One region of the Marinomonas algicola genome, then DNA from elsewhere that is predicted to be linked to it. Evidence: predicted binding sites of a transcription regulator. Region 1 holds the regulator's gene; each other region holds the start of a gene.
What was found. Region 1 encodes PhoB, which activates phosphate uptake and scavenging genes when phosphate is short. Its sites were predicted from a motif close to TGTCATANNNNTGTCANA; they were not measured.
Positions count from the first base shown of each region.

Region 2: IEZ33_RS02725 (bifunctional 2',3'-cyclic-nucleotide 2'-phosphodiesterase/3'-nucleotidase) is a predicted target of PhoB. The motif match lies at 1,861-1,878, and genes of this name have one in related genera.
Region 3: IEZ33_RS16575 (esterase-like activity of phytase family protein) is a predicted target of PhoB. The motif match lies at 2,813-2,830, and genes of this name have one in related genera.

Region 1 is NZ_CP061941.1:4,233,090-4,237,523, reverse strand. Features, by position in the region: gene cysZ (sulfate transporter CysZ) at 1-31, shown strand, start outside; gene IEZ33_RS19485 (response regulator) at 33-926, shown strand; gene phoR (phosphate regulon sensor histidine kinase PhoR) at 978-2,285, opposite strand; gene phoB (phosphate regulon transcriptional regulator PhoB) at 2,289-2,987, opposite strand; gene ubiA (4-hydroxybenzoate octaprenyltransferase) at 3,072-3,926, opposite strand; gene IEZ33_RS19465 (chorismate--pyruvate lyase family protein) at 3,923-4,434, opposite strand, start outside.
Region 2 is NZ_CP061941.1:605,948-610,381, forward strand. Features, by position in the region: gene IEZ33_RS02710 (EAL domain-containing protein) at 1-272, opposite strand, end outside; gene IEZ33_RS02715 (DNA-J related domain-containing protein) at 429-1,025, opposite strand; gene IEZ33_RS02720 (zinc metallopeptidase) at 1,163-1,834, shown strand; gene IEZ33_RS02725 (bifunctional 2',3'-cyclic-nucleotide 2'-phosphodiesterase/3'-nucleotidase) at 1,971-3,908, shown strand; gene betA (choline dehydrogenase) at 3,975-4,434, opposite strand, start outside.
Region 3 is NZ_CP061941.1:3,626,951-3,631,384, reverse strand. Features, by position in the region: gene IEZ33_RS16590 (LysR substrate-binding domain-containing protein) at 1-66, shown strand, start outside; gene IEZ33_RS16585 (diguanylate cyclase domain-containing protein) at 157-1,119, opposite strand; gene yiaY (L-threonine dehydrogenase) at 1,477-2,625, opposite strand; gene IEZ33_RS16575 (esterase-like activity of phytase family protein) at 2,906-4,354, shown strand.

The sequences.
Region 1 (4,434 bases):
TGGTCGTTCGGCTTTTGGAGTAAGAGAGTAAAATGGCGGTTAAAATTTTAGTAGTGGATGATGCAACCTTCACTAGAGACTTAATTCGTCGCACTTTACGTAAGCAGTTCCCTTCTGCACAGCTAGAAGAAGCGGTAAACGGTCGTAAAGCCCAGCAAATGCTAACGAAAATGACATTTGATATGGTTCTTTGTGACTGGGAAATGCCGGAGATGACGGGGGTTGAGCTATTACAATGGTGTCGAGAACAAGATAACTATAAAAAGGCCGATCTTCCCTTCGTCATGATTACGAGTCGTGGCGACAAGAGTCACATTGTTGAAGCGGTACAGTCAGGGGTAACGGATTATCTTGGAAAACCTTTTTCTAGCGAGCAATTAATTAATAAGGTTATGGCCGCTGCCAAGAAGCATGATTTAGTGTCCGCGTTAACCTCACAAGCCAGTCGTAATCCTGCGGCAACGGATGCTCTAGCCGCTATGACAGGTGGTGCATCAAAGGCTAAAAAGGGGGGGATGACAAGTCATACGGCAGGCTCTTTAGATGTGTTGTTGGGTGGGACAAAAACAGGCTCTGCAACAGCCTCAAAGCCAGCTATTACAGCAAAAGTGGCCACAATTAAAGATGTGAAAATTCCCACCATGGTGCGCTTTGAAGGAAAACAATTTCGCTGTATGGTGATTCAGTTCGCTAAATCAGAAGCGACATTATTAATTAAAAGTGATGACGTTGTTCCCGCGGTATTGGGGCAGTCTGTATTGGACTTGGAGTTTTCGGGTACGGTAAATCGACTGAATTATTATGTGCAAAGTGTGGCGACGACAGAGAAAAAACACGATTCCACTTTTTTAACCGTGACCTTGGGTTTAATTGATCAGGATGACGTAAAAGAGAAATTTATTGACGCTTTATTTAAGAGCCTTTAATAGGGATAGCGCTCTCACTTATCGAACCATAAAACCGAATTTATCATGATTTTATTGTTCTTTATGAGCTAAAGGCTGTTGGATACGCTTCCCTGAAAAGTGACAGGAAAAAACGCTACCCTGCCCTGGTTGGCTAGTGATAAGTAACTTAGCATCGTGATGTAAAAGTACGTGTTTAACAATGGCAAGTCCGAGCCCAGTGCCTCCTGTGTTTGAGCCTCGACCTTTATCGACACGAAAAAAACGTTCTGTTAAACGTGGAATGTATCTCGCTTCAATGCCTAGACCTTCATCTGATACCGAAAAAATGCCTTCATCTAAATGATTTTCCCATTTTATAGTAATGTTGCCTCCGTCAGGGGAATATTTTATGGCATTCACAACAAGGTTTGAAAAAGCGCTATAGAGCTCTCGATAAGAGCCATACAGCCTACACTCTGAACGGATCACGATGTGAATAGTATGTTTGGTGCCTATGGCTTGGACGGAATCCACCACATTGTTGACTAATTCGTTGATGTCATGCCATTGATCGATGTCTCTTTTATCATTACTTTCTAAACGTGAAAGTAATAGTAGGTCTTCAATCAACTGTTCCATACGGTTTGATTGCGTGGTCATATTGTCAACACCTTTTTGCATGCTCTTCGGTAATGAGTCCTTAAACATATCCAGGGTTTCCAAATAACCTTTAATGACCGTTAACGGTGTTTTGAGCTCATGGGATGCATTGGCAACGAAGTCTTTACGCATTTGCTCTAGAAGATGCAAGCGCGTCACATCTCTGACAAAAATAAGATGGTCATTCTGATCATACAGAGTGGTTTGAATTTCTAAATAAATGCCTTCTTGAGACGGCGATTTAATAACTAAAGGTTCGGAGAAACGTTTCTGAGTAAAATAGCGGAAGAACTCTGGATTGCGGACGATATTGGTGACCGGTTGCCCTCTGTCGACGGGTTTCATCAAACCTAAAAATTGCCCCGCAGACGCGTTCCACCACTCAAGGTTCCCTAAATTGTCCGCCATAATGACACCTTCTTTCAGTGCCGAGGTGGAGTTTTCTATTCGAGAAAGTGCGCGTCGCATGCGTTTTTTAGATTTTCTTTGCTTCTTTTGCAGTCGATACACAGCATCAAACACGTCGCCCCAAATTCCTGATGCTTCTGGTGGGGAGGCTTTTCCTAGCCGACGAACCCAGCTGTGGAATTGATACAGCTGATATAAATTGGAGCACAGTCCAAACAGCACAAATAAGAATAGGCACATAAATAATTTGCCTATTAAGATGCCAATGGTGAAACTGACAACTAATCCCAGTGTCCAGCGAATAAAAGCCTGTTGCCAAATCGTTTTCATAATTTACTGCGGAGTTCGTTTACTTGAAAATCGATAACCCGTTCCTCGAACCGTTTGGATTAGGTAATCATGAGTTTCGCCGATTGCTTTTCGTAAGCGTCTAATATGTACATCAACGGTACGTTCTTCTACATAAACATTTCCCCCCCAGACTTGATCCAGAAGCTGTGCTCTGGAATACGCTCTTTCTTGATGGGTAATCAAAAATTTGAGTAAGCGGTACTCTGTCGGGCCCATTTCAAGTGGCGTTGTACCAATAGTAACACGTTGGCTTACAGGGTCTAATAATAGCCCATCGACTTCAATAGGCTCGTCTACGCCTTGAGGGTTGGCACGGCGTAGAACGGCTTTTAAGCGAGCCACGAGTTCTCGAGGAGAAAAAGGCTTAGTGATGTAATCATCCGCACCCACTTCTAAACCTTGAATTTTGTTATCTTCTTCGCTTTTAGCGGTTAGCATAATCACAGGTATTTCTGCGGTAAGAGAATCTCGCTTTAACCGTCTGGTTAGCTCTATACCACTGCCCCCGGGCATCATCCAGTCACAAAGAATGAGGTCGGGCCTATTATCAATGATGATTTCGTAAGCTTGTTGGCTGTTTTCCGCCTCAAAGTAATTATATCCCGCCATTTCCAGTGCAATGGCAATCATTTCTCGTATTGATGATTCATCATCAATTATTAATACAGTTTTACTCGTCACAGCATCTACCCCTAAATCGTAATATCCCTATTAAAGACCTTGAATATGACAATTAGATGAAACTGTCATATTTGTGTCTTATATTTATAAAAGATAGTTCAATACAATGCCTAAAAATATACAGTATCCAATACGGTTATTGTCTAAGAACGAGGTAAAGCAAGCTTGCCGCTCTCTATTTTTAGCTTGTTTATACTGTAAAGAGAACAAAATAGCGGCGACGATCAGACTGAGAAAATAAATGAAAGAAAAGGATTTCAGTACACCAACCCACATTAATAGAGAAAGAGCCAGTCCTTGCAATACAGTGATAATGAGTAAATCATTTTGCGCAAATAAAATGGCTGTTGATTTGATGCCAAGTTTTAAATCGTCATCTCGATCAACCATAGCATAGTAAGTATCGTAAGCAATGGTCCATAGTGCATTAGAGACAAATATCATCCATAAGACAGGGTCCGTTAGTGAACCTCCTTGAGCGCTGTATGCCATTGGAATAGCCCATGAAAAAGCCAGTCCAAGAAACAATTGAGGCAAATGAGTGTAGCGCTTCATAAATGGATACAAAGCCGCGAGTCCAAGTCCAATGAAAGAGAGTAAAACGGTTTTCATATCCGTCATTAAGACTAAACCGAAGCTGCATAGACAAAGAACGGAGAACAGTAATAGAGCTTCTTTTTCAGAAACCGTACCGGAAGGGAGAGGGCGATTCTTTGTTCGCTCCACACCGCTATCCACATGTCTATCGGCATAATCATTGATGACACAGCCTGCGGAGCGCATAAAAAAGACACCAAGCATAAAAATGATGACGATTTTCCAGTCTGGGTCGCCATTACTAGATACCCAAAGAGCCCATAGAGTGGGCCAAAGTAGCAGCAGTGAACCAATGGGTTTGTTGAAACGAGTAAGCTGAAGATAAGCTTGGAGTTTTGTCATAATATTAACTGTGTCACTGGTAATGTTGTGATGGCGGGTAAGAAGGCTTCACTTACTAAAACGCCTTTATTGTACTGTTTAAAAATCGATCGGCGAGCCCAAACCGCTTCATTGACGTTATTAAATACGTTGCTTGGAAGAGAGACTATTTCGATAGGACTCCGTACTAACTTTTTGTCTTTGAATAGAAAGCCTCCCAGAGATTGGCTTTTCAGTTGGCTTAAATGACGCCAATGCCCAATTAAAGCGCTTGCTGGGATAATGGAGCGAGCATAAATCATGGGGGTACCATTAATGTTCAAAATCACTTCTCGAACCCTTGTTGCTTCACGTGCACGTAACGACAATGCCTTTCTCTCTCTTTGAGTCGGCTGCCCCCAACCGTCATTAATGACTTCTATGGACAATATCCCCAGTCTTTCTAACAGCGCGGTTAAAGAACCTGTCTCGCGGAGCCAGAACTTTAGATTATTGGGAATACTGTCCATACGAGCTTGAGACAGAGGTT
Region 2 (4,434 bases), 710 kb from region 1:
TTATCTATCATGTAATTACTTATTTTTAAATAAAGGACATGAGGGTCTTCGTCTACGTTTATGGGGAAAGACAGTTTGTGCCAAAAAGTTTTGTCAGAGAAACTTATGGCAGATGGATAGGCTTGTGGGGTAAAGGTTTGTTGTAACGCTTGATCGGAAGACAGTGGCGTTTTGGTTTCTACCCATGTGGGTAAGGGCTTATGGTAAAAAGAGCCATCAGCAATCGGTGTTTCAAGCCCACTGACAGAAATTGAAAAAAATATACTAATCAAACTGAGTAAAAACCTAAGCATCCTGTGCGGCCTTTTATTAAACAGCGCTATATAAATAACGAGTTAATTTACGTTAGAGTGAATGTAAAACTATCTTATCGGTACTATCGTATCTTTTAGGTCGAGCTGTCACTGGCGGCCATGGTATTTTATGTATTACTTACGACTAGACAAGAGTTCAAATGCTTCTCGTAATTCAATGAACTCAGTGGCCGAACCGCCTTTGTCCGGGTGAGATAAACTCGCTAATTTACGGTATTGATTTTTTATCTCGTTATAAGAGGCGTTTTTATGGAGTTTTAACGTTTTATAAGCATGCTCAGTTGCAGAAGGATTATGCAATCCTTTAAAAAAACTCTGCAATAGCGCTTCAACTTCTGCCTCATCCGTTTTAATGTACTCATTCCAATCTAAATAATAGCTTATGATTTTCGCTTCTGCCGAATCTTTTACTTGAGTTTGGCCTTTTTTTTCATTGACGTTATTTTTTGGCCTTTGGTTGAAATTAATTTGGATATGAGTGGGTGAAATAGACAAGGTTAAACCCTCTTCCAGCCATAATTGTGTTTGTAGCTGATAGAGGGCATTCATCACTAGGAAATGCTGCCGAAATAAACATAAACTTGATTCTTTTGCTAATGAGCAAAATTCGGGAAACTGTATCTTCAGAGCACGTAAAATTTCATACTCAGAAAGCCCATCAGGGTGTGTCTTTAAAATGCTTAAGATAGGTAAAATAAATGGATTTTTCATAATGTATAATGTTTGTTGTCGGGGACGGGTGGCCGTATGATTGACGACAATGATGGCTTTAATAATAAATTGACTAAACTAAGCGTAACGTTTTTAGGCTCTTAATTGAATGGTTTTCTTAACCTTAAGGATTGTCTGTGTGGGTTTTATTGCTCGTTTTATTTGTCCTACTTGCTTTTGGACCAAGTCTTTGGGTTCGGTATACATTGAAGCGTTACGCCTATAACCGAGACGATTTTCCTGGAACCGGAGGGCAATTTGCCCAGCATTTAATTGATAAATTTGAGTTACAGGTTCGTGTGGAAAAAACACGGCAAGGGAAAGATCATTATGACACGGTGGACAAGACGGTTCGTCTTAGCCCCAGCTATTATGATGGTAAATCATTAACGGCCATTACGGTCGCCGCTCATGAAGTGGGTCATGCAATTCAATATGAAAAGCAGGAAAAGATTACTCGCCTGCGTATGAGATATTTACCGTTGGCGCATTTTTTAAAAAAAACGGGGTCTTTTGTGTTGTTTGGCTGGCCCGTTGTAACGGCTCTTTTACAGATACCTTATGCGGTTCCTTTACATATATTCGCGGTTGGTGTGACAGGGGTAGCAAGTGTTCTGGTGTATGTTGTCATTTTGCCTGAAGAATTGGATGCCAGCTTTCGTAAAGCATTGCCTATTTTAGTGGAAGGGGGCTATATTGAAAAGCAAGATATAACAGCCGCGAATAAAATTCTTAAAGCCTGTGCGTATACCTATATTGCAACGGCCTTGGTTAATATGATTTTTATATGGCGTTGGCTGAAACGTTGAGTTTACCTCGGACGCCTTTTTCTGTTTGTCATTAACCTGTCATGATTTTAATTCACATTATTTTACTTTGTTGATAATCTGTCTATTAGGTCAAGATTATATTTTTATCATAACAAGCGAATTGTGGAGAGAGTACATGAAATCAAGGTTATTTTTAAAAACCTCTATTGCCTCATTTATGGCCATTACCATGGCCGGTGCTGTTCAGTCTCAAACAATAAATTTACGAGTTCTGGAAACAACCGATATTCATATGAACCTTGTTGATTATGATTACTATGGCGATAAGCAAAGTAATACGGTTGGACTCTCTCGCGTTGCCAGTTTGATTACTCAAGCGCGTTCTGAAGTGAAAAACTCAGTGTTAGTCGACAATGGAGACCTGCTTCAAGGAACGCCATTAGGAGATTACATGGCAAAAGGTCGAGTATTACGCTTTGGTGAGATTCACCCAGCTTACAAAGCCATGAATTTACTAAATTATGATGTTGGTAATATTGGTAATCATGAGTTCAACTTTGGTTTAGATTTTCTTGCAAAATCCCTTCACGGAGCCAATTTTCCTTATGTATCATCCAATGTATATGCCGATGATGGCGATGATAATCCAGATAACGACCAACCTTACTTCCAACCCTACATTATCAAAGACAAAAAGTTAATTGATAGTGAAGGCAATGAGCAAATCGTCAAGGTGGGCTACATAGGTTTTACACCACCACAGATTATGAATTGGGATAAAGACAATTTAACTGGAAAGGTCATCGCGAAAGACATTGTTGCGAGCGCCAAAAAATATGTACCGGAAATGAAGTCAAAAGGCGCAGATGTTGTGATCGCGATTCCTCATAGTGGTATGTACAATAATCCTCATAAAATAGGGGAAGAACATGCAAGCTATCATCTTGCAAAAGTAGAGGGTATTGATGCTATTTTATTTGGGCACTCTCACCGCGTTTTTCCAGGAGATAAAACCATTGGTGCCTATGAAGGGGTCGATAATGAAAAAGGCACCGTGTTTGGCATTCCAGCGACTATGCCTGGATTCTGGGGTAGTCACCTTGGTGTGATTGATTTAATTCTTGAGCCCAATGGCGAGGGATGGAAAGTCCAAGACGGGACGGGATCTGTGAGAGCCATTTATCGCCGCGAAGGAAGAGATAAGCTGCCTCTAGTTGAAGCCGATGAGCGTATCAATGAAGCGGTTCGTCATGAGCATGAAGGAACACTTGAGTATATGCGTCGAAAAGTGGGTGTAACAACATCGGATATCAACAGTTTCTTTGCTCTAGTGCAAGATGACCCTTCTATTCAAATCGTTAATAACGCTCAAATATGGTACGCCAAGAACATTGTTCGCGGTACGTCTTACGATAATATGCCGATTTTATCGGCGGCCGCGCCATTTAAAGCCGGTGGACGAGGTGGCGCGGATTACTTCACGGATGTGCCAAAAGGAGACATTGCGCTAAAGAATGTGAGTGATTTATACATTTATCCAAATGACTTGAAAGTAGTGCAATTAACAGGCGCTCAAGTAGTTGAATGGTTAGAGCGATCTGCTGGACAGTTTAATCAAATTGATCCAGGTTCTTCTACTAAACAAGCGCTTATTAACTCGACTTACCCAACTTATAATTTCGATGTGTTAGATGGGATTGAGTATAAAATTGATGTAACACAGCCTAATCGTTACGACGATAAAGGGGGGTTAATAGCGGCTAACCATCGTATTAAGAATGTGACTTATATGGGAGAGCCAATTGATTTAAAACAGGATTTCCTCGTTGTAACAAATAATTATCGCGCTGGTGGCGGTGGCAAGTTTCCTAGTTTAGATGGTTCAACAGTTGTGATTCATGCTCCCGATAAGAACCGCGATGTGGTGGCTAATTACCTTCTATCTCAAAATACGATTGACCCTAAAGAAGATCAAAATTGGTCTTTTTCGGACACCTTTGGCAAGGCTGAGGTGAGTTTTAAAACCTCTCCAAAAGCCCGAGCTGTCGCGCCTGATTCAATGAAATTTGTTGATGTGGGTGAGGATGGTTTTGCTGAATTTATTTTAAACTAAGACAGTCTAAAGCAAGATGCCATTTAATCATGTATTAAATGGCATCGGCGATTTTTATAAAGAACCTTATCTTTGTTGAGTTTCCCAGTTAGGGTGAATCCAAACATCGACATTATTACTGGCTAAGGCCGGTTTCTCTAAAATCATATCCGCGGCTTTTTCTGCAACCATAATGGTCGGTGCATTGAGGTTACCATTGGTAATCGTAGGGAAAATAGAGGAATCCACAACACGAAGTCCCTCTACGCCCCTGACTTTGCAAGACTCATCCAAAACGGCCATAGGGTCCGTATCAGAACCTATCTTGCAGGTACAAGAAGGGTGATAGGCACTTTCTACGTTTTCTTTTACCCATTGATCAATTTCCGCATCCGTATTAATGTCTTTACCTGGTTGAATCTCATCACCACGAAATGCATCAAATGGCTGCTGTGCAATAATCTCTCGAGTTAAACGAATGCAATCACGCCAATCTTGTTTGTCTTGATCCGTTGTTAAATAGTTAAACAGAATACGTGGTTTGGCT
Region 3 (4,434 bases), 610 kb from region 1:
GAGTTGCATAGTGCGGCGGCCTTATTTTTTGATTGGTTGGTAGAACAAGCCCATCGAAGCAAATAGCGTCTTGCAGACAGAAGCCTTGGATAACGGGTGTGATACGCTTTTCATTTTTTTGGAGAGTCGCTGACCCCCTCAATCGCTTTCCATGGGTTAGCTGAGCGTATTTGAAAAGACGGAATCGTGTTGTCTCGATAACGCCGCTGTCGCTTTATTTAGCAGTGTTTCTGGTAAATCAGAACCCTGCTCAGCCATCACCATAGTCATCGAAGCCCCAACGGCTATGCTGTCATCCATGCCTTCAATGCGGTAACGAAATTGGTTAATCAGCGCTTCTAGTTCCAATGCCAGTCGTTGTGCGTGTGGTCGATCGACATTCTTTAATACGATGGCAAACCTATCTTCTGCTAGATGGCATAAGACATCGTGTCTGCGTAGTGTGAGCGTGATGAGTTCGCTGATGGTCATCAAAAAACGCTCCGCTTCTCGCCCCCCATGCCGATAGCTTATGTATGAAAAAGGCACGACATCTAACAGAATTAAAGCGTGACGTTTCCAATTGATGGGACCTTTTTCATAGGCCTCCTTGAGCTGAGTGCTTAAATGTGTTGTGTTGGATAAATTGGTAATCGAATCGAGCGGAAAGGGGTTTTTATAAATGGCTTGTCGCCTGGTTAAGTTCAGATCTATTTGATGTTGTTCTTTACGCCACAGCCAAAGGGCCATGGTTAAGGCCAATAAACCCATGGGGAAAGATTCAACCCAGTTGTCCCAGACCGCCGTTGAAGGTAAGTACAGCCACTTATCAAGAAAGCCCTGAAAGGCAGAGGCAAAAATACCGATAAACCCCATCGCAAACCAGTTGGTCACTAGGCCAGAGGAGCGTATTGAAAGTACCAACAACAACCAAATGACAATACAAATTGAAGTGGCACCTTCGCCTATAATATCTACCCATACCCAATGGTCTTGTGGCTTTCGCTCTCCTTGTGCAAGGTTGAGAGTGAGTAAGCTAATAAAAAGGCAAAGCAATATCGCAAGCCAGAACTTATGTTGTCGTATTTTTCTTATTCCATCCGTCGCGGCGTAATGCCAACGATATAGCCAATCCCTCATGGGGCTTCTCCTAACGAACCAGTCATGAATTTACCTGGGTATTATGTGACGTATTTATTGCAGTATTAGGTCACAATGTCCGAAAGCGGACATTAAATGCATTACCTAGTCACAAAATGTGTAAGTGAATTACTTGATTGACTCTAGCCAAGGGAATAATTTCTACATGCTATTTGACCTGATGATTGGTGAAGAAGAGAAAGGTATAGATGGAAGCCGTAACACGAATGCTCTTTATGCTGAGGTCGTTAACCCACCCATTGTTTGCTTTATTAAGCATGAAAAGCCAAGTGTAAACCCAAACTTAGCTTTTCATGCTTCCAGGTGTTTTACAACGTTTTGTGGTCAGCGGGATGACTACATCGCCGCTTTAAAAATCCCCATTACATCTTCGTGAGTAGGTTGTATTGGGTTAGTAAAGCCACAGGCATCTTTCATGGCATTGCTTGCTAATGTTGAGAAGTCATCTTCTTTTGCGCCTAATTCACTTAAACCAGATGGAATATTTACGTCCTGAGATAATTGTACAATTGCCACTATCGCCGCATTAGCACCAGCTTGATCATTTAATCCAGTGACATCAGCGCCAAGGGCTTTACCTATGTCTTTTAAGCGAGGGGCGGCCACTTGTGAATTATAGCGTTGAACATGTGGTAACAGTACGGCGTTGCAGACGCCATGGGGAAAATCATAAAAGCCACCTAACTGGTGGGCCATTGCGTGCACGTAACCCAAAGACGCATTGTTAAATGCCATGCCCGCTAAAAACTGAGCATAGGCCATTTTTTCACGGGCTTCCATGTTGGCACCATCCCGAACGGCTTCTCGCAGGTTATCACGAATAAGTTCAATGGCTTTGATCGCACAGGCATCGGTTATCGGATCGGCGGCAATCGAAACATAGGCTTCGATTGCGTGAGTCAGTGCATCCATACCGGTTGCCGCGGTAAGAGACGCTGGCATGCCTGTCATGAGCATTGGGTCATTAACGGATAAAATGGGTGTGACATTTTGATCGACAATGGCCATTTTAATGTGGCGCTCTTGATCCGTGATAATACAGAATCGTGTCATTTCAGACGCGGTTCCAGCGGTTGTGTTGATGCAGATTAACGGCCGTTGCGGTTTGTTAGAAACATCTACTCCTTCATAGTCACTGATGTGTCCGCCATTGGTTGCAACAAGAGCAATGCCTTTCGCGCAGTCATGGACTGACCCACCGCCTAATGAGATGACACAGTCGCATTGATGCGTATGCAATACCTCTAAGCCTGCGTTCACGTTGTCAATGGTCGGATTGGGTTGAACACCATCATAAATAAGACTGTTTACCCCTTGTTCTTTTAGTAACGAGTCGACTTTGGCAACCATGCCCAGTGAGGTCATTCCTGGGTCGGATACGATCAGAGCTTGTTTAAAACCGAGGTTTTTGATTTGCTTAATGGCATCGTTCAGCGCGCCTTCACCCATTATGTTGACGGCTGGAATATAGAAAGTGCTACTCATGGTATTCATCCTATTTGGTGTCTGTTTAAGCGAATCAGTGTGGCATGGTATTGAAAAGTGGGGGTTGATATAACGCAAGGAAATGAAGAAAAATTGAACCATCACATCAAATAATTCTCGATTTCTTTTTTATAAAACAGACACGTATCCTGCATTGTCAGATGGCATGGCCAACGTGTCATTTCTCTGTCACTAAGCTGTCACCCAATTGTCACTTAGGCTCTTTAAGGTAATGACATGCGTATCTGCTATTTCATTAAAAACACGTAAGAGCGAGATAATGATGAATAAAGTTTTGATTGTGAGTTTGATTTCAGCGGGTGTTTTATCCGGTTGCGTAAGCAATTCAGCTAAAATGGATCAGGCAACAGTAACCAGTGTTGGCAAAGATAATACACAATTTACGGCGTCATTTTCGAAGCAGGGCCGTGTTTTACCTTATCGTGTTTTACGTAATGACCTGATTGATGCAAAGACCAATAAGCCCTTCGAAATTCGTAATGGAGGTTATGGGTCGGCCATGACAGCCAATCCAAATAAAGCCAATCAATTTTATGCTTTGACGGATCGCGGCCCTAATGCCAATTACACTGGGGATTACGGTAAAGGTAAGAGTTTTCCAGTTGCCGCTTACACACCACGAATTGGCTTGTTTGAAGTTGCGAGTAATGGCGATGTTTCTATGGTGAAAAGTATCTTACTTAAAACCCCAGAAGGTGGCTTGATTTCTGGTTTACCCAACACGTCAGCACTGGGTGGTACTGGTGAAACGCCTTACCACGCAAACGGAGAGCCCGTTTTGATGGATGCGAGTAAACCGTATAACAAAGAGACTAACCCAATCAAGTTAGATGATTACGGCTTAGATGGGGAGGGGCTGGTTGCGTTAAAAGACGGCAGTTTTTGGATCAGTGATGAATATGGTCCACACATGGTGCATTTTGATAAAAAGGGTGTTGAGATCGGTCGGATTAATGCGTTTCAACAGGATGAGCGTAATGTCTATCATTTGCCAGCCGTATTTCAGCACCGTCGCGCTAACCGTGGTATGGAGGGCTTAGCCATTACGCCGGATGAAAGTACCCTAGTGGGTATTATGCAATCCACCATGAAAAACCCCGATAAAGCGGCACAAAAAGGCGATTTAACCCGTATTGTGACAGTGAACTTAAGAAACGGACACACTGAGCAATATTTATATCGTCAGGAAAAAGCGCAAAACTCCAACTCTGAATTAGCGACATTGAATGAACATGAGTTTCTGGTTATTGAGCGTGATGGTGGTTTCTTGTTTGGTGGACCTCTGGGCAAGGTTAAAGCGAATCCAAATGTGCAAAAGCAGGTATATCGTTTTGATTTGAGTACAGGCACACCCCTTTCGACTGTGGCTTTGTCGGCGTCTATCAAGCGTGATGCGAGCCACGGTTTGATGATTGATGGCTTGACGTTAGAGCAATACGCTCAGAATAATGGCTGGGATGCATTGGCTAAGAAAGGCATCAAACCGGTGAGTAAAGTGCTGGTGGCCGACATGGTCAAAGAAGTGGCTTACCCTCATGACAAAATGGAAGGGCTTTGGGTGATTGATGAGCATCATTTAGGTGTGTTAAATGATGACGATTTTGCCACTTGGTCCACTAAAGGTCGGTTAGAGCAAAAAATGTTAGATAAAAACACCGTTGATGCGAATCGTCTTTACATTATAAAAGCGGATTTGATGGGAAAATAATGTCTCGCGACTGGTTCTTGTCGTTGAATAATAAAAGGAACGCCTCGGCGTTCCTTTTATTATCGTGCTTTTGCTTATAT